4 regions of the Streptomyces sp. NPDC014676 genome follow, and region 1 is predicted to be linked to each of the others. Evidence: riboswitches for the same ligand, from Rfam matches in the RefSeq annotation. Region 1 holds a riboswitch; each other region holds the start of a gene.

Region 1 (4,247 bases):
ATGGCCGCGCGCTGGCGCAAGGCCGAGAACGAGCACAGCCTCGACGAGTGGGGCCTGGGCGGCCGGTCGTTCGGTACCTGGGTCACCTGGTTCCTGCTCGGCGGCGACCTGTACACCGCGTACACGTTCGTGGCCGTACCGGCGGCGATCTACGCGGCGGGCGCGGCCGGCTTCTTCGCGGTGCCGTACACGATCCTGGTGTACCCGCTGATCTTCACCTTCCTGCCCCGGCTGTGGTCGGTGTCGCACAAGCACGGCTACGTCACGACGTCCGACTTCGTGCGCGGCCGGTTCGGCTCGAAGGGACTGTCGCTGGCCGTCGCGGTCACCGGCATCCTGGCCACGATGCCGTACATCGCGCTCCAGCTGGTCGGCATCCAGGCCGTGCTGGACGTGATGGGCGTCGGCGGCGGCGAGGACACCAACTGGTTCGTCAAGGACCTGCCGCTGCTGATCGCCTTCGGTGTGCTGGCGGCGTACACGTACTCGTCGGGTCTGCGGGCCCCCGCGCTGATCGCGTTCGTCAAGGACACGCTGATCTACATCGTGATCGCGGTGGCGATCATCTACATCCCGATCAAGCTGGGCGGCTTCGACGAGATCTTCGCCAAGGCGAGCGAGGCGTACAGCCAGACCAACCCGGCCACGGGCGCGCCGCGCGGTGCGCTGGTGCCGGGCGAGGCGGGCCAGTGGACGTACGCCACGCTGGCGCTCGGCTCGGCGCTCGCGCTGTTCATGTACCCGCACTCGATCACGGCGACGCTCTCCTCGCGCAGCCGTGAGGTGATCCGCCGCAACACCACGATCCTGCCGTTGTACTCCCTGATGCTGGGCCTGCTGGCGCTGCTCGGCTTCATGGCGATCGCGGCCGGGGTCAAGGTCGGCAACGGCCAGCTGGCGATCCCGCAGCTGTTCGAGAACATGTTCCCGGACTGGTTCGCGGGCGTGGCCTTCGCGGCCATCGGCATCGGCGCGCTGGTGCCGGCGGCGATCATGTCGATCGCGGCGGCGAACCTCTTCACCCGCAACATCTACAAGGACTTCATCAAGCCGGACGCGACGCCGAAGCAGGAGACCCAGGTCTCCAAGATCGTGTCCCTGCTGGTGAAGGTGGGCGCGCTGGTCTTCGTCCTGACCATGGACAAGACGGTCGCGATCAACTTCCAGCTCCTCGGCGGCATCTGGATCCTGCAGACCTTCCCGGCGCTGGTGGGCGGCCTGTTCACCCGCTGGTTCCACCGCTGGGCGCTGATCGGCGGCTGGGCGGTCGGCATGATCTACGGCACGGTCGCCGCGTACGGGGTGGCCTCGCCGACGCAGAAGCACTTCGGCGGGTCGTCGGAGGAGATCCCGGGCATCGGGGAGATCGGCTACATCGGCCTCACCGCGTTCGTGCTCAACGTCCTGGTCACGGTCGTCCTGACCTTCGTCATGAGGGCGCTCAAGGCGCCCGAGGGCATCGACGAGACCAGGCCGCAGGACTACACGGCGGACGCGGGCGACCCCGGTGTCCAGGTGGAGCTCCCGCCGGCCACGGCGGGCAGCGCGCACTGACCCCCGGTGAGCCGGGACGACGGGCCGTCGGAGAAATCCGGCGGCCCGTCGTCGTACCCGTCCGGCACACTCCCCTCATGGACATCGTCATCCGGCCGGTGGAGCCCGGCGAGCACGCGGAGCTCGGTGAGATCACCGCGCAGGCCTATCTGCTGGACGGACTGCTCGACTTCGGGGAGAGCGACACGTACCTCGGTGAGCTGCGGAACGTGGGGAAGCGGGCGGCCGCCGCCGAGGTGCTGGTCGCCGTGGCGGACGGGACGGTGCTGGGCGGGGTGACCTTCGTGCCGGGCCCCGGCCCGATGGCCGACATAGCGGGGCCGGGCGAGGCGGAGATCCGGATGCTCGCGGTCGCCCGCGCGGTCCGGGGCAGGGGCGCCGGGGAGGCCCTGGTGCGGGCCTGCGTGGACCGGGCGCGGGCCACCGGGGGCTGCGTACGGGTCGTGCTGTCGACCCAGCGCACCATGCACGCCGCCCACCGCATCTACGAACGGCTCGGTTTCACCCGCACCCCGGAGCGCGACTGGGGCCCCCTTGCGGAGCGTCCGGACCTCACTCTCCTCACCTACGAGTTGACGCTCTGACACCTCCGCGACACAACATATGGGGTTGCCGACGACACCCGGCACAAGATGTATGCTCATGCTCGCTGTCGTCGCAGGGGAATCCGGTGTGAATCCGGAACTGTCCCGCAACGGTGTACCCATGCCCGCGTACGCGTGTGCCTGGGCGTCAGTCCGAGGACCTGCCGACAGCGCACCCGGCCGTCCGGTCCGGGTGCGTGGACGTCCGGGCCTCGCGGAATGGGCCGGTGGACGCGACGCCGCGTGCGCTCGTGTACTGCCCCCTGCGCTCTTCGAGGCCCCGTGCCGAGCGAGGGAGAGCCCCACGTGACCATCGCGCCAGCCGATCCGGCCTCAGTGATCGACGTGCCCGAGGAGAGCGGCGGCCCCGGTGCCGCGCTGCTGCGGACCCTGACCGAGCTGACCGCCGACCTGCCCGACGCCGACCCCGGCCGGGTCGCCGCCGCCGCGCTGCGCGGCCGGTCCGCCTCCGCCGACGAGGCGGAGCTGCGGGAGCTGGCCACCGAGGCGGCGGCCGGGCTGATCTCCGAGGACCCGGCCTACTCCCGGCTCGCCGCCCGGCTGCTGACCATCGGCATCCGCGCCGAGGCCGCCTCGCAGGGCGTCACCTCGTTCACCGGGTCCGTCGCGACCGGGCACCGCGAGGGTCTGATCGCCGACCGGACCGCCGCGTTCGTCCGCCTGCACGCGGACCGCCTGGACGCGCTGATCGACCCCGGGGCCGACGACCGCTTCGGCTACTTCGGCCTGCGCACCCTGCACAGCCGCTACCTGCTGCGGCACCCGGTCACCCGCAAGGTCGTCGAGACGCCCCAGCACTTCCTGCTGCGGGTCGCCGCCGGACTCGCCGAGGACGACAGCGCCCGCTCCGTGGACGAGGTCGCCGCGCTGTACGGGCTGATGAGCCGCCTGGACTACCTGCCCTCCTCCCCCACCCTGTTCAACTCCGGCACGCGGCACCCGCAGATGTCGTCCTGCTACCTCCTCGACTCCCCCAAGGACGAGCTGGACTCGATCTACGACCGCTACCACCAGGTCGCCCGCCTCTCCAAGCACGCCGGCGGCATCGGCCTGTCGTACTCCCGTATCCGCGCCCGGGGTTCGCTGATCCGCGGCACCAACGGGCACTCCAACGGCATCGTCCCGTTCCTGAAGACGCTCGACGCCTCGGTCGCCGCCGTGAACCAGGGCGGCCGGCGCAAGGGCGCGGCAGCCGTCTACCTGGAGACCTGGCACTTGGACATCGAGGAGTTCCTGGAGCTGCGCGACAACACCGGCGAGGACGCCCGCCGCACCCACAACCTGAACCTCGCGCACTGGGTGCCGGACGAGTTCATGCGCCGGGTGAACGCCGACGCGCCCTGGTCGCTGTTCTCCCCCGCGGACGTGCCCGAACTGGTCGACCTGTGGGGCGAGGAGTTCGACGCGGCGTACCGGGCCGCCGAGGCGAAGGGCCTGGCGAGGAAGACCCTCCCGGCCCGCGAGCTGTACGGCCGCATGATGCGCACCCTCGCGCAGACCGGCAACGGCTGGATGACCTTCAAGGACGCCGCCAACCGCACGGCGAACCAGACCGCCGAGCCGGGCCACGTCATCCACTCCTCGAACCTCTGCACGGAGATCCTGGAGGTCACCGACGACGGGGAGACGGCGGTCTGCAACCTGGGATCGGTCAACCTCGGCGCCTTCGTGGACCGGGGGGACATCGACTGGGAGCGCCTCGACGAGACGGTGCGCACCGCCGTGACGTTCCTCGACCGGGTCGTCGACATCAACTTCTACCCGACCGAGCAGGCGGGCCGCTCCAACGCCAAGTGGCGTCCCGTCGGTCTCGGCGCCATGGGCCTGCAGGACGTCTTCTTCAAGCTGCGGCTGCCCTTCGACTCCCCCGAGGCGAAGGCGCTGTCCACGAGGATCGCCGAGCGGATCATGCTCGCCGCGTACGAGACCTCCGCCGACCTGGCCGAGCGGGACGGCCCGCTCCCGGCCTGGGAGAAGACCCGTACCGCCCGGGGCGTGCTGCACCCCGACCACTACGACACCGACCTGACCTGGCCGGAGCGCTGGGTGGCGCTGCGGACGCGGATCGCCTCCGTCGGGATGCGCAAC
Region 2 (4,247 bases), on a different contig from region 1:
TCAGGCCTTTGCGGTCGTAGCGCACCGGCCGGCCCTCGACGGTCAACTCGCCCTCCTCGGGCCGAAGTCCACCGCTCAGCAGCCGCATCAGCGTCGTCTTGCCGCTGCCGTTGCGCCCCAGCAGCGCCAGCGCACGCCCCTCGTGCACCTCGAAGTCCAGGCCGTCGAGCACGGGCGGGCCGTCCTCGTACGCGAACGACGCGCCCCGCAGGGCCAGCAGTACGGACTCACTCACGGCAGTCGCCTTTCCAGTACGAGGGTGAGGGCGGCCAGCGCCGCGAGGAGCGCCACGCTCGCGACCGTGAACCGGACGGAGACGCGGGCCTCGGGCACCAGCACGCGCAGGGTGCCGTCGTAACCGCGTCCGGCGAGCCCCGTCTGCAGCCGCGCCGCCCGGTCGAAGGACCGGACGAACGCGGTCGCGCCCAGCCCGCCCAGCGAACGCCACGTCGCCGCCCGGGTGGTGTGCCCCAGCCGGGCCGCCTGCGCCTGGCTGACACGGCGCACCGAGTCCAGCAGCAGGAAGCTCATCCGGTACGTCACCAGCGCCACGTCCACGAGCGGGGCCGGTACCCCGGCCCGCACCAGACGCGGCAGCAGGTCCGACATGGGCGTGGTGAAGGCGAACAGCAGCACGCCCAGCGAGGCCGCCGACGTGCGCAGCAGCAACTCCCCGGCGCGCAGCGGCCCGTCCTCGGCCCAGGACACGAACCCGCCCGGCCCGCCCACCCGTACCAGCAGGGGCAGCGCCCCGGTGACGCAGAAGCCCAGCGGCACCCGGTACGCCCGCCACAGCCGCCGGCCCGGCACCCCCGCCGGGCCGAGCAGCACCACGAGCGCCGTCACCAGCACCAGGGCCGCGCCCGGCCACGGCGGCAGCGAGACGGCGAGCAGGGTGAGCCCCAGCCCCAGTACGGCCTTGTCCACGGGATGACGGCGGCGCCAGCGGCTGCTGTGCGCCGCCGCGTCGATCGGCAGCACGTGCCGTCAGACCCGTCGTCGTTCGGAGACGGCCCCGGCACCGGCGTCCGTGTCGGCCTCGGTGTCCGTGCCCGCCTCCGCCCGCAGCCGCTCCAGCGCCCGCGCCTCCCCCTGCCGCCGCCCGCGCCGCACCCCGAAGTAGTACGCGAGGACGCCCGCGCCGATCGCCGCCTGGAGGGCGAACAGCGCCGACTCGATCTCCCCGGACGGCGGTTCGTACAGCGGCGAGAACCACGGCTCGTAGTCCGGGTCGATCTCGGTGATCGCCGTCTCGGCCTCGGCGTCCGCGCCCGTGAACGGCTCCTCCTTGTGGTCGCCGAGCCCGAACACCAGCGGGATCACGGCGAGCGCGGCCACCAGCACCAGCAGCAGCGTGTTGATCCTCGCGTTGCGGCTCATCGGGCCACCGCCTCCGCCGAGTCGGACGGCTTCGCCGTCTTCCGCCCGGCCACCGACGCCACCAGCACCCCGAGCCGCGTCAGCTCCCCCTTGCTCGACTGCACCAGCATGCGCATCACCAGCACGGTCAGCAGCCCCTCGCTCACCGCGAGCGGGATCTGCGTCACGGCGAAGATGGAGCCGAACTTGCCCAGCGCGCCCCAGAATCCGCTCCCCGGGTCGGGGAAGGCGAGCGCGAGCTGCACGCTCGTCACGCAGTACGTCGACAGGTCGGCGACGAACGCGCCGAGGAACACCGCGACCATCAGCGGCACGTCGTACCGGCGCAGCAGCCGGTAGATCCCGTATCCGGCCCAGGGGCCGACGACGGCCATCGAGAAGACGTTGGCGCCCAGCGTGGTCAGTCCGCCGTGGGCCAGCAGCAGCGCCTGGAACAGCAGGGTGATGGTGCCCAGCACCGCCATGACCGGCGGCCGGAACAGGATCGCGCCGAGCCCCGTGCCGGTGGGGTGGGAGCAACTTCCGGTGACGGAAGGCAGTTTCAGCGCGGACAGGACGAACGTGAACGCTCCCGACGCGCCGAGCAGCAGCGTGCTCTCGGGATGTTCCCGTACCTCACGGATGAGCGACCGGGCTCCATGGACGACGAACGGCGCCGACGCGACGCCCCAGGCGACCGCGTGCACCGGTGGCAGAAACCCCTCGGCTATGTGCATGGCTCAGCAGACCCTCTCCAGCACCTCGTGGATGGTTGACGTGCCTTGGCCGGTCTCCTGGCTGACGGGTACCACCGCCCGTGCTCCGCCTTCCCGGGTCCCGAAGAACCCAGTGGCTGTCCGTGAGGACTGGAGCCGGACTTCCCGATCACAGTGGCGAGGGCCGCACCGGTATCGCACCGATTTCCCGTCACCAAGGCGTGGTGACAGTAGTGCCCGTTCCGGTCCGGTGACAAGCGGCCACCAGGGGCGCGCGGACGGCGCCCGGCGGCTCGCACCCCGGCGCACACCTGCGCACTTGACACGAGCGGCGCCGTCCGTCGGGGCGGGGGAGTGGGGGGCCGTCGTCCTGGGCAGTACCTTGCTGCAATTAATATGCAACAACGGTTTTCAGGCAACAGGAGTGTGAGGTTCGATGACGACCCGACGAATACGGGGCGCCGCCGCCGCGGTCGCGATGGCCGGTGCGGTCGCCGCCTGCTCGGCGCCGGGCGACGGCGGCGCGGACGGCGGGGCGTCCGCCGAATCCGTCGTGATCGGGGTCCCGTCCGAACCGGACACCCTCAGCCCGCTGCTCGGCTACGGCAAGGACGGCAACTCCAAGATCTTCGACGGACTCCTCGCCCGCGACGCCGACATGAGGCTGAAGCCGGCCCTGGCCAAGGCGCTCCCCGAGGTCACCGACGGCGGCCGCACCTACACCTACACCCTGCGCGACGGCGTGAAGTTCAGCGACGGCGAGCCGCTGACCGCCGACGACGTGGTCTTCACGTACGACACCGTGCTGGACGAGAAGACCAACAACACCGCCAAGAGCGAACTGGACGCCGTCAAGGACGTCCGGGCCGAGGGCGACGACAAGGTCGTCTTCACCCTCGCCTACCCCTACGCGGCCTTCGCCGCCCGCACCGTACTGCCCGTCGTCCCCGAGCACGTCGCGGGCGGACAGGATCCCAACACCGGCCCGTTCAACACCAAGCCGGTCGGCACCGGACCGTACGTCCTCACCGGCTGGAGCAAGGGCGAGAAACTCACCTTCAAGGCCAATCCGGACTACTGGGGCGGCGCCCCGAAGGTGAAAAAGCTCACCATGGCGATCATCGCCGACGACGACGTCCGCGCCACCCGGCTGCGCTCCGGCGACCTCGACGGCGCGGCCCTGCCGCCCAACCTCGCCGCCACCTTCAAGGACGACGACGGCAGGAAGACGTACCGGGCGACGTCGTACGACTTCCGCGCCGTCACCCTCCCCACCGGCAACCCCGTCGCCGGCGACACCGCGATCCGCCGCGCCCTGGACCTCGCCGTGGACCGCGAGACCATGGTCGACAAGATCCTCGACGGCGCCGGCCGCCCCGCCTACGGTCCGCTGCCCGTCGACGACCCCTGGTTCGCCGAGGACGTCGAACGCCCCCAGGACCTCGGCAAGGCCAAGAGCATCCTCGACGAGGCCGGCTGGAAGACCGGAAAGGACGGCATCCGCGCCAAGGACGGCCGCCCCGCCCGCTTCACCCTCTCCTACCCCTCCGGCGACAAGGTCCGCCAGGACCACGCCCTCGCCTACGCCTCCGACGCCAAGAAGGCCGGCATCGACGTCAAGGTGGAGAGCGCCACCTGGGAGGTCATCGAACCCCGGATGAAGCACGACGCCGTCCTCGCCGGCTTCGGCAGCACCGGCGACCCCGACTTCGGCCTCTACACGCTCCTGCACTCCTCCCTCGCCGGCGACGGCTTCAACAACATGGCCCTGTACGACAACCCGGCCGTCGACGAGGCCCTCGACACCGGCCGCCGCGGCCAGGACCCGAAGGACCGCGAGGCCGCCTACGACACCCTCCAGCGCGAACTGGTGAAGAACCCCGGCTACACCTTCCTCACCCACATCGACCACATGTACGTCCTCGCCGACCGCTGGAAGGACCTCACCACCCAGACCGAACCCCACGAGCACGGCTTCGCCAGCGGCCCCTGGTGGAACGTCGAGGACTGGCAGCCCGCCGCATGACCGCACTCCCCTGGGGAGAGATGGCCCGGCTCACGGCACGGCGGGCCCTGTTCGCCGTGCCGGTGCTGCTGGTCGTCACCTTCGGCGTGTTCGCCGTCGCCGCCGCCTCCCCCTTCGACCCCGTCAAGGCGTACGCCGGCACCGCC
Region 3 (4,247 bases), on a different contig from region 1:
TCGACGATCTCCTGGCGGGAGCTTCCGGAGACGGTGAGCACGGACGGCAGGCGGCGCGCCACCCTCTTCTGCATGCGCGTGAAGGCGTACCAGCGGCGCACCGAGTAGCGCCGCTGCCAGTTCTCGGCGGCGTCCAGCTCGAGGCGCCGGTCGACGGTGATGGGGTGGTGGATGGTGGTCACCAGGGGGGCGCCGAGGTCGCCGAGCAGGCCGTAGCCGAGGGTCTGGTTGTCGTGGACGACGTCGAAGTCGCCGCGCCGGGCGCGCAGATGGCGGCGGGCGCGCAGGGAGAACGTCAGCGGCTCGGGGAAGCCGCCGGTCCACATCGTGCCGACCTCGAGCGCGTCGATCCAGTCCCGGTACTCGTCGCGCTTCGGGGTGCGGAAGGGGTCCGGCTGGCGGTAGAGGTCGAGGCTGGGCAGTTCGGTGAGGACGGGTCCGTCGCAGGCCTCGTCGTGGATCTCGTCGAGGACCGGGTACGGCTGGGCGCCGATGACCTCGACGCGGTGCCCGAGGCGGGCGAGTTCGCGGGAGAGGTGGCGTACGTAGACGCCCTGCCCGCCGCAGAACGGGTTCCCCTTGTAGGTGAGGAGTGCGATGCGGAGCGGTCGCAAGCCGTCGGATGCGGGCCCCCGCGAGGACCCGGCCTGACTGGCCTCAGCGGTCACTCTGGGCCCCCTTCTCCCTGCACTGTCCCGCGAGATTACGACGGGACGCTGATCTAGAACAAGTTTCAGAGTTGATCGTTCGGAGGATCTGAATCTACCGGCAGGTAGGGGCACCGGGAGCGGTGGATCAGGTGATTCACGCCACGACGGACGGCATGCCATGCTGTCTGATCATCCACCCTCACCGACTGTCACGGACGGGACCCATGCCTACGGAAGCCAACAGGGACAAGGCGGCCAGGGCAGCCACGGCGGACAAGGCGGGCAAGGCGGCGGCGACGGAAGCCGGCACCGCACGGCCCGCCCCGGCCTCACCGCTCACCGAGCGCCAGGAGGCGCGTCGGCGCCGCATCCTGCGGGCGTGCGCGCAACTGGCCGGCCGGGGCGGATTCGACGCGGTGCAGATGCGTGAGGTCGCGGAGTCCTCCCAGGTGGCGCTCGGGACGCTGTACCGCTACTTCCCGTCCAAGATCCACCTCCTGGTCGCCACCATGCAGGACCAGCTGGAGACCCTGCACGGCACGCTGCGGAAGAAGCCGCCGGCCGGCGAGACCCCGGCCGAGCGGGTCGCGGAGACCCTGATGCGGGCCTTCCGTGCGCTCCAGCGGGAGCCGCACCTGGCCGACGCGATGGTGCGCGCCCTGACGTTCGCGGACCGCAGTGTGAGTCCGGAGGTCGACCAGGTCTCCCGGCAGACCACGATGATCATCCTGGACGCCATGGAGCTCACCGATCCCACGCCCGAGCAGCTCTCGGCCGTCCGGGTCATCGAGCACACCTGGCACTCGGCCCTGATCACCTGGCTCTCGGGCCGCGCCTCCATCTCCCAGGTCAAGACAGACATAGAGACGGTGTGCCACCTGATGGACCTGACGGCCCCGGAGGCGGCGGACGCCCGCTGAGCCGTCGTGGCCACTCCCCTTCCCGCGGGGGTGCGGGTGCGGTGTGCGTCCCACGGTTGACGTGACCCCGCTCACCGAAGCCACCCCTGGCCCCTTCCCTACGGGCGGGTAGAGTGTCGGCGTCGTCATCACACCGTACGGGGGGAAGCCGGTGCAATTCCGGCGCTGACCCGCAACCGTAAGCCGCCCCGAGGCGGTGAGCCGGACTTCCCCGCACGGTTCATGACCGGCTCACGTGCCCGGCGGACCCGCCGGCGCACCGGCACCGTCGAGGTATACGGAGCCGAGCCGCCGGGGTGTCCCGCGCTGCCCGGCTCCCCGCAGGGAAGAAGGCACCCGCCGATCATGAATGTTCGCCGCAGCGCAGCGGTCCTGGCCGCCGTCGCCGTGATCGGCGCCGCCACCCCGGCCGCCGCCGACACCACCCCGTCTCCGTCCCAGGCGCTCCCCTCCGCCCTGTACGGCGACGGCGACCCGCAGTACGACGGCGTCTGGCGCCAGTCGCTCGCCCTGCTCGCCCAGCACACGGTGGGCGTCGAGCCGCCGAAGGCGGCCGTCGACTGGCTCACCGGCCAGCAGTGCGCCGACGGCTCCTTCGCCCCGTACCGCGCCGACACCGCCACGGCGTGCGACGCGAAGACGATGGTCGACACCAACCAGACCGCCGCCGCCGTCCAGGCCCTCGCCGCGCTCGGCGGCCACGACGACGTCACCGAGAAGGCCGTCGGCTGGCTGAAGTCCGTACAGAACAAGGACGGCGGCTGGGGCTACACGGCGGGCGGCGCCAGCGACACCAACTCCACCTCCGTCGTCGTCGGCGCGCTCGCGGCCGCCGGTGAGAAGCCGGCCGAGGTGAAGAAGGACGGCAAGTCCCCCTACGACGCCCTGCTGACGCTGGCGCTGCCCTGCGAGGGCGACGGCGCGGGTGCCTTCGCCTTCCAGCCGGACAAGAAGGGTGAGCTGGTCGCCAACGCGGACGCGACGGCGGCGGGGGTCATCGGCTCGCTCGGCGCGGGCCTGGCCGCCGGGCCCGGCAAGGGCGGTTCCGGGGAAGCGGCGTGCGAGAAGGCCGGCGACCCGGAGCAGGCCGCCGCCAACGGTGCCGCCTACCTCACCGACGCCCTCGCCGAGAACGGCCACCTCACCTCCGCCCTCGCCGGTGCCGAGGACCAGCCCGACTACGGCAACACCGCCGACGCCGTGGTCGCGCTCGCCGCGCAGGGTGCCGGCGAGCAGGCCGCGAAGTCCCTGACCTGGCTGGAGAAGAACGCCGCCGGCTGGGCGGCCCAGAGCGGCCCCGCCGCCTACGCCCAGCTCATCTTCGCCGCCCACGCGACCGGCGCCGACCCGCGCGACTTCGGCGGCACGGACCTGGTGAAGCGGCTGGGCGCGACGGGCCCGGCCGCCGAGAAGACCCTGAAGGCCAAGGCGGACGAGAAGAAGGAGAAGGAGGAGTCCGACTCCGGCCTCGGTGTCTGGTGGTTCGTCGGCGTCTGCCTGGTCGCCGGCATCGGCATCGGCTTCCTGATCAGCGGCCGCAGGAAGCGGCAGCCGTGATCCGCCGGGCCACCGTCCTGTTCCTGGCCGCGCTCCTGCCCCTGCTGGCGGGAGCGGGCCAGGCGGGGGCCGCCGGCTACCGCTACTGGTCGTTCTGGGAGCAGGACGGCACGGCATGGACGTACGCCACCCAGGGCCCGTCCCTCGCCCGTCCCTCCGACGGCGACGTCCACGGCTTCCGCTTCTCCGTCAGCGAGGACTCCGCCGACGCGACGAAGCCGCGCGGCACCGCCGGCTTCGACACCATCTGCGCGAAGACCCCGGCGGCCGACGGCAGGAAACGCGTGGCCCTGGTCATCGACTTCGGCACCCCCGCCGACGCCCCGTCCGGCGAGACCCCGCCGGCCGGCCGCACGGCCTGCGCCCAGGTCCCCGAGGACGCCACCACGGCCGAGGCCCTGGCCTCGGTGGCCGAACCCCTCCGCTACGACACCAACGCACTGCTGTGCGCGATAGCGGGCTACCCGGAGAAGGGCTGCGGAGAACAGGTCTCGGCGGAGAAGACCCCCGCTCCCGCCGAGGAGAAGCCCGAGCCGGACGACTCGGGCGGCCCGTCGATCGGCCTGATGGCCGGAATCGCCGTGGTGGCCCTCCTCGGAGCAGCGGCCATCTGGCAGGCCCGCCGCCGTGCGTCGTAACTGCGGGCAGTCGTACGCAGCTGCGGGCAGTCGTGCCGCTGGAGCGATGGGGGTCCCCCCGCTCGAGCGAAGCCGGGAGTGGGGGAGGGTGGGCGCAGCTGCACCCCGCAAGCGCGGGCAAGCAGAACCCACCCCCGCCCCCCACCAACACCGCCCCCGACTCCACCCCGGCGCCTGGTGGCTCTGGTCCCTCTCTCTCGGCACCGCCGCCACCCGTACCACCAACCCCCTCCTCCTCACCCTCCTCATCACCGTCTCCGCCTACGTCGTGGCGACCCGCCGCCCCCACACCCCCTGGTCCCGCTCCTACGGCGCCTTCCTCAAACTCGCCCTCGCCGTCGTCCTCATCCGCCTCGCCTTCGCCATGATCCTCGGCTCCCCCATCCCCGGCACCCACACACTCGTCCACCTCCCCGAAGTCCCCCTCCCCCACTGGGCCCAGGGCATCCGTCTCGGCGGCAAGGTCACCGCCGAAGCCCTCA
Region 4 (4,247 bases), on a different contig from region 1:
CACGCCTGCGGGGCAACGCCTCCGGCCGCTGCGTGGACGTGGACAACGCCTCCACGACCGCCGGCGCCGCGACTCTGCTGTGGGACTGCCACACCGCCGCCAACCAGCTGTGGACCACATGGGCGGGCGGCGAGATCCGCGTCTACGGCGACAAGTGCCTGGACGCCTACAACCAGGGCACCACCAACGGCACCCGTGTCATCACCTGGCCCTGCAACGGCCAGGACAACCAGAAGTGGACCGTCGGCTCCGACGGCTCGATCCGCAACGTCCGCTCCGGACTGTGCCTCGACGCCAACGGGGCCGGCACCGCCAACGGGACCCCGCTGGTGCTGTGGACCTGCAACGGCCAGGCCAACCAGAAGTGGACCCGCGCGTGAGTGACACGGCACCGGGGCATGGCCGGAGCGACAACACCCCGGCCGCGGCCTTCCGCACGGCTGCCGCATCCGCCGGCCCGGCCGCCCCCGGCTCTGGGGGAAACAGCTGGGACGCGTGAAGCCTCCTGGAGTCCGCGCTCCGTGGGACGGGCCCACGACGGACCAGTGTCCTGACTCCCGGATCGACGTTCCCCACGCCTTCCCGCGCACAGCGCAGTGGTATGTCGGAGAGGCGCTCCCCGGTCACAGTGGCGGGACCGTGCCGGATGCGCACCGGCTTCCTGTCTCCCGAGCCGACGGCAGAAGGTCGTGCGGACCCGGCCGCACGCAACGCGTTGGAGGCACGCTCGACGGCGTGCACGGCCAGTCTGGCCGGATACCGCCTCGGGCATCACCACCCCCTCGGCCAGACTTGTTGTCTCACGCCACATGCGCACCGCTGCCGCGGTGCCCGTGCCCGGGAGGCCCCTGATGACGTCGGACGTGAGGCCGGACGAAGACGGGGCAGCGGCCCCGCCCGGACGGCGACGGCCTTCCGGTGACCGCGTCGCGCTGCGCGGCGACCTGCGGTCCGCCCTGCCCGACGCCGGCGCGGCGGTGGTGGTCACGGTGCTCGTGTTCGCGTTCCTGTGGGCGCGCATGGAGTCGGGTGCTTCGGACACCGTCGCGGTCATGCCGTTCATGGACGATCCCGGCACCTACTGGATGTACCTGCTCAGCCAGGCGTTCGGCTGGTCGGGGCTGCTGTGGGCGTGGGGCACGGTCATGCTCGGTCTGCTGCTGTCGGGACCGCGCCCCGCCCGGTTGCCGGTCTCCCGGCAGGTACTGGAGCGCTGGCACCGCACCACGAGCCTGACGACCATGGCGCTGATGTTCGCCCACGCGCTGATGTTCGCGGCGGAACTCGTGCGCTACGAGACGAAGGTGGACTGGGCCGAGCGGCTGTGGGTGGCCTTCGCGGACACCTTCGTGCCGGGCTGGTACGACTCCGGCACCGGCCAGGTCGCCATCCCGATCGGCCAGGGCGCCCTGTACCTGGCGATTCCGCTGGGGCTGCTGTTCTACGTCCGGCACCGCATCGGGACGAACACCTGGCGGCGGCTGCACCGTTTCGTGATCGTCGTGTACGTGCTGAGCGTGTGGCACACGCTGCTGTACGGAACCAGCGTCTGGTACGGGGAGTGGCCGCGCACCGTCCTGTGGCTGCTGCAACTCCCGGTCGCCGTACTGCTGTTGCTCCGTCTGCTGAGACCTGCCCGGCGGGCCGAACGGCTGGGCTCCCCCGGCGGGGGCGCGGCCCGGCCGGGGTGGTGGGTGCGGGTGGCGGGACGGGGCGCCGTCGCGGCCGTCGTCGTCGGGCTGGTCGTCGTGGTGGTGTCCGGCCGCGACGGCGGACGGGACCGCCCGACCCATCCGCCCGCGACGGCCCCCCACGCCCAGGAGACGGACTGACGGCCGGCACGGCGTCCCGGGATGGGATGATGGCCGGCGACAGGGCGACGGCGGAACGAGGAAGACGGTGCGAATCCGGCGCGGTCCCGCCACTGTGATCGGCGAGCGAGTCCCGTACGAGCCACTGCCCGGCAGCGGGTGGGAAGGCCGGGACGAGCATCGCCCCGAGAGCCAGGAGACTCACGCGGTCGCCTCCTCGACGGACCACCGGGGCGGATCTCCCCGGAGAGAGGAACGGCACCGCATGCCCGCAACGCCGACCGGACGGACGACGGACGACGCGAGGACCGAGGCGGCGGCCGGCCCCGTACCGTGCCGCGTCGTCGTGTGCCGCGACTGCTGCTGCGGCAGCCCCAAAGTGACCGGAGTCGACCACGCGGCCCAGACGGCACGTCTGCGCGCTCAGGTGCCGGTGCGGGTGTCCGCCTGCCTCGACGTCTGCGAACACGCCAACGTCATCGTCGTCCAGCCCTCCGCGCAGGGCAGGGCCGCAGGTGCCCGGCCCGTCTGGCTCGGACTGGTCAACGACCCGGACGCGACCGAGGACATCGCCGCCTGGGCACGCGCCGGCGGGCCGGGCGTCGCACCCCGGCCGGACATCCTCGACCTGTACACCATCACGCCGCCACGACGGCGCCCGGCCTCCTGACCGCACGGACGGAGAGGCCGAAGCCGCTGCCTCTGCCGCCGCCCGCCGAACGGCTCGAAGCGCGGTGACCGCGGGCCGGCCGGTGACGTACGCCGCCGATCCCGGCGATCGTCGACGACAGCCCGAACGACGAGGCCAGCGAGGGGCCGTTCCGCATACGCGTTCGACTCGTCATGCGGTTTGTCTTCCAGCGCTGCCCTCGGGGACGCTGCATTTGCGATCGCAGCCATGACGGACGACATTCCGAGCGGCTGGACACCGAGGCGTCCTTTGCGGCCCTTTGTGGAGTTGGCCCATCGAATACTCCTTCGGCTGAAGTAGTACGCGCCGGCTCAACCGCGGCGGCGACTGCGGGCCAACGCCGCCCTGCACCGCATCGTCTTCACCGGGCGCGCCCCGACCCGCGCACCCAGGCGTACTACGAACGCCGCGCCCAGGAGGGCAAGAAGCGGGCATCTTCGGGGATGCGTTCGTCGACGTCTTCAAGTCGCCCTTCGTCCGCGCCGAGGACCCGCACGACGCGTTCACCGGCGAGAACGGCGGCGCCAGCGCCTTCGTCCACAAGTACCTCCCCGTCCGCCCCGCCTACCGCCTCCACCGCGCCGGATCCATGCTGCGCCGGCAGGGCTGCGACGCCCTCGCCGACCTGTACGCCGAAGCCGCCGAAGAACTGACCCAGCGGATCGCCCTCGTCGGAATCGGCGGCCTGACGGGATGGCGCGGAGCCGCGGTCGAGCCGGGCGGGGGACGTTACTACGGGGAACCGAGTTCGACGCACTTCGGACTCCCCGTCGTTCGGGTCGTCGGGGGCAGTCCGCTGGGGGGTGTGACCTCGATCGAGCGGACCGCGTATCCGCGGTTCAAGCGGCTGATCACCGCGCATGAGCTGCATCTGTTCTTCTCGCCGACTCCTGACGAGCTGGAGTGGGCGGCCGGGGCGACGGACGGGGATGAGTATCTGCTGGCCTTGTTGCTGATGCTGAAGTCGTATCAGCGCATGGGGTGTTTTTCGGCGCTGGAGGACGTGCCGGAGCAGGTGGTGGAGTTCGTGCGGCGGCACACGCTCACGTCACTCCGCCCCGGTGGGCAGAACCCACGCCGAACCCCACGGTTCGCACGGGGTCGCCCAGCTGATCAGAGAGGCTGGCGAGGTGCCGCGAGTACGTCCCGGAGTACGGTCTCGAGCGTGACGCGGGCCAGTTCGTGTCTCAGGGTCTCCTCGATGTCCTGGTAGATGCCCCGCATTGCCGGCTGGATGCCGTGACCCACCACGCATCCCTGGTCCGGGGTGGTGCGGTGCATCGCGAACAGCGGGCCGGGTTCCACTGCCTCGTACACGTCGAGCAGGGTGATCGACTCCAGCTCGCGTGCCAGCGACCAGCCCGCGCCCGCGCCCCGCCGGGACTCCACGAGGCCGGCCCCGCGCAGTTCGCCGAGCAGTCGTCTGATCACCACGGGGTTGGTGTTCGCGCTGGTCGCGATCTGCTCGGAGGTGGCGACCTCGTGGCCCTGGCGCTGGTAGAGACCGATCCAGGCCAGCGCGTGGGCGGCGATGGTCAGCCTGCTGTTGGCGCTCATGATCCCTCCTCCGGTCGCAACGCTCCATGTTACGACAGTGCAGTCGCAACAGTGAAGGTTGCGACAATCCGCCGTAACAACTATTGTTACGACAGCCGGGAAGGGTCGATCAAAGACAAGCGCGGACCGTGAGCGTGTTGCGAACTCAAAGGAGAACAGGAATGGAAAGTAACGAAAAGACCATTCGC

What was found. Region 1 has a riboswitch for cobalamin ahead of ACF1DX_RS05200 (ribonucleoside-diphosphate reductase subunit alpha). Riboswitches for the same ligand answer to the same signal wherever they lie in the genome.
Region 2: linked by a shared signal. The riboswitch ahead of ACF1DX_RS11025 (energy-coupling factor ABC transporter permease) and the one ahead of ACF1DX_RS05200 (ribonucleoside-diphosphate reductase subunit alpha) in region 1 are both predicted to bind cobalamin.
Region 3: linked by a shared signal. The riboswitch ahead of ACF1DX_RS03455 (prenyltransferase/squalene oxidase repeat-containing protein) and the one ahead of ACF1DX_RS05200 (ribonucleoside-diphosphate reductase subunit alpha) in region 1 are both predicted to bind cobalamin.
Region 4: linked by a shared signal. The riboswitch ahead of ACF1DX_RS09270 ((2Fe-2S) ferredoxin domain-containing protein) and the one ahead of ACF1DX_RS05200 (ribonucleoside-diphosphate reductase subunit alpha) in region 1 are both predicted to bind cobalamin.

Annotation. Positions count from the first base shown of each region.
Region 1 covers NZ_JBIBZI010000002.1:176,383-180,629, forward strand. The annotation lists gene mctP (monocarboxylate uptake permease MctP) at 1-1,554, shown strand, start outside; gene ACF1DX_RS05195 (GNAT family N-acetyltransferase) at 1,632-2,138, shown strand; cobalamin riboswitch at 2,161-2,322, shown strand; gene ACF1DX_RS05200 (ribonucleoside-diphosphate reductase subunit alpha) at 2,445-4,247, shown strand, end outside.
Region 2 covers NZ_JBIBZI010000003.1:523,641-527,887, reverse strand. The annotation lists gene ACF1DX_RS11040 (energy-coupling factor ABC transporter ATP-binding protein) at 1-235, opposite strand, end outside; gene cbiQ (cobalt ECF transporter T component CbiQ) at 232-981, opposite strand; gene ACF1DX_RS11030 (energy-coupling factor ABC transporter substrate-binding protein) at 988-1,380, opposite strand; gene ACF1DX_RS11025 (energy-coupling factor ABC transporter permease) at 1,377-2,096, opposite strand; cobalamin riboswitch at 2,126-2,309, opposite strand; gene ACF1DX_RS11020 (ABC transporter substrate-binding protein) at 2,512-4,101, shown strand; gene ACF1DX_RS11015 (ABC transporter permease) at 4,122-4,247, shown strand, end outside.
Region 3 covers NZ_JBIBZI010000001.1:749,241-753,487, reverse strand. The annotation lists gene ACF1DX_RS03465 (glycosyltransferase) at 1-668, opposite strand, end outside; gene ACF1DX_RS03460 (TetR family transcriptional regulator) at 875-1,570, shown strand; cobalamin riboswitch at 1,666-1,803, shown strand; gene ACF1DX_RS03455 (prenyltransferase/squalene oxidase repeat-containing protein) at 1,916-3,127, shown strand; gene ACF1DX_RS03450 (SCO2322 family protein) at 3,124-3,765, shown strand; gene ACF1DX_RS03445 (energy-coupling factor transporter transmembrane component T) at 3,812-4,247, shown strand, end outside.
Region 4 covers NZ_JBIBZI010000003.1:115,370-119,616, reverse strand. The annotation lists gene ACF1DX_RS09280 (glycoside hydrolase family 27 protein) at 1-380, shown strand, start outside; cobalamin riboswitch at 544-665, opposite strand; gene ACF1DX_RS09275 (ferric reductase-like transmembrane domain-containing protein) at 852-1,832, shown strand; cobalamin riboswitch at 1,887-2,014, shown strand; gene ACF1DX_RS09270 ((2Fe-2S) ferredoxin domain-containing protein) at 2,077-2,481, shown strand; gene ACF1DX_RS09265 (hypothetical protein) at 2,900-3,373, opposite strand; gene ACF1DX_RS09260 (DUF4158 domain-containing protein) at 3,308-3,715, shown strand; gene ACF1DX_RS09255 (Rrf2 family transcriptional regulator) at 3,616-4,059, opposite strand; gene ACF1DX_RS09250 (nuclear transport factor 2 family protein) at 4,221-4,247, shown strand, end outside.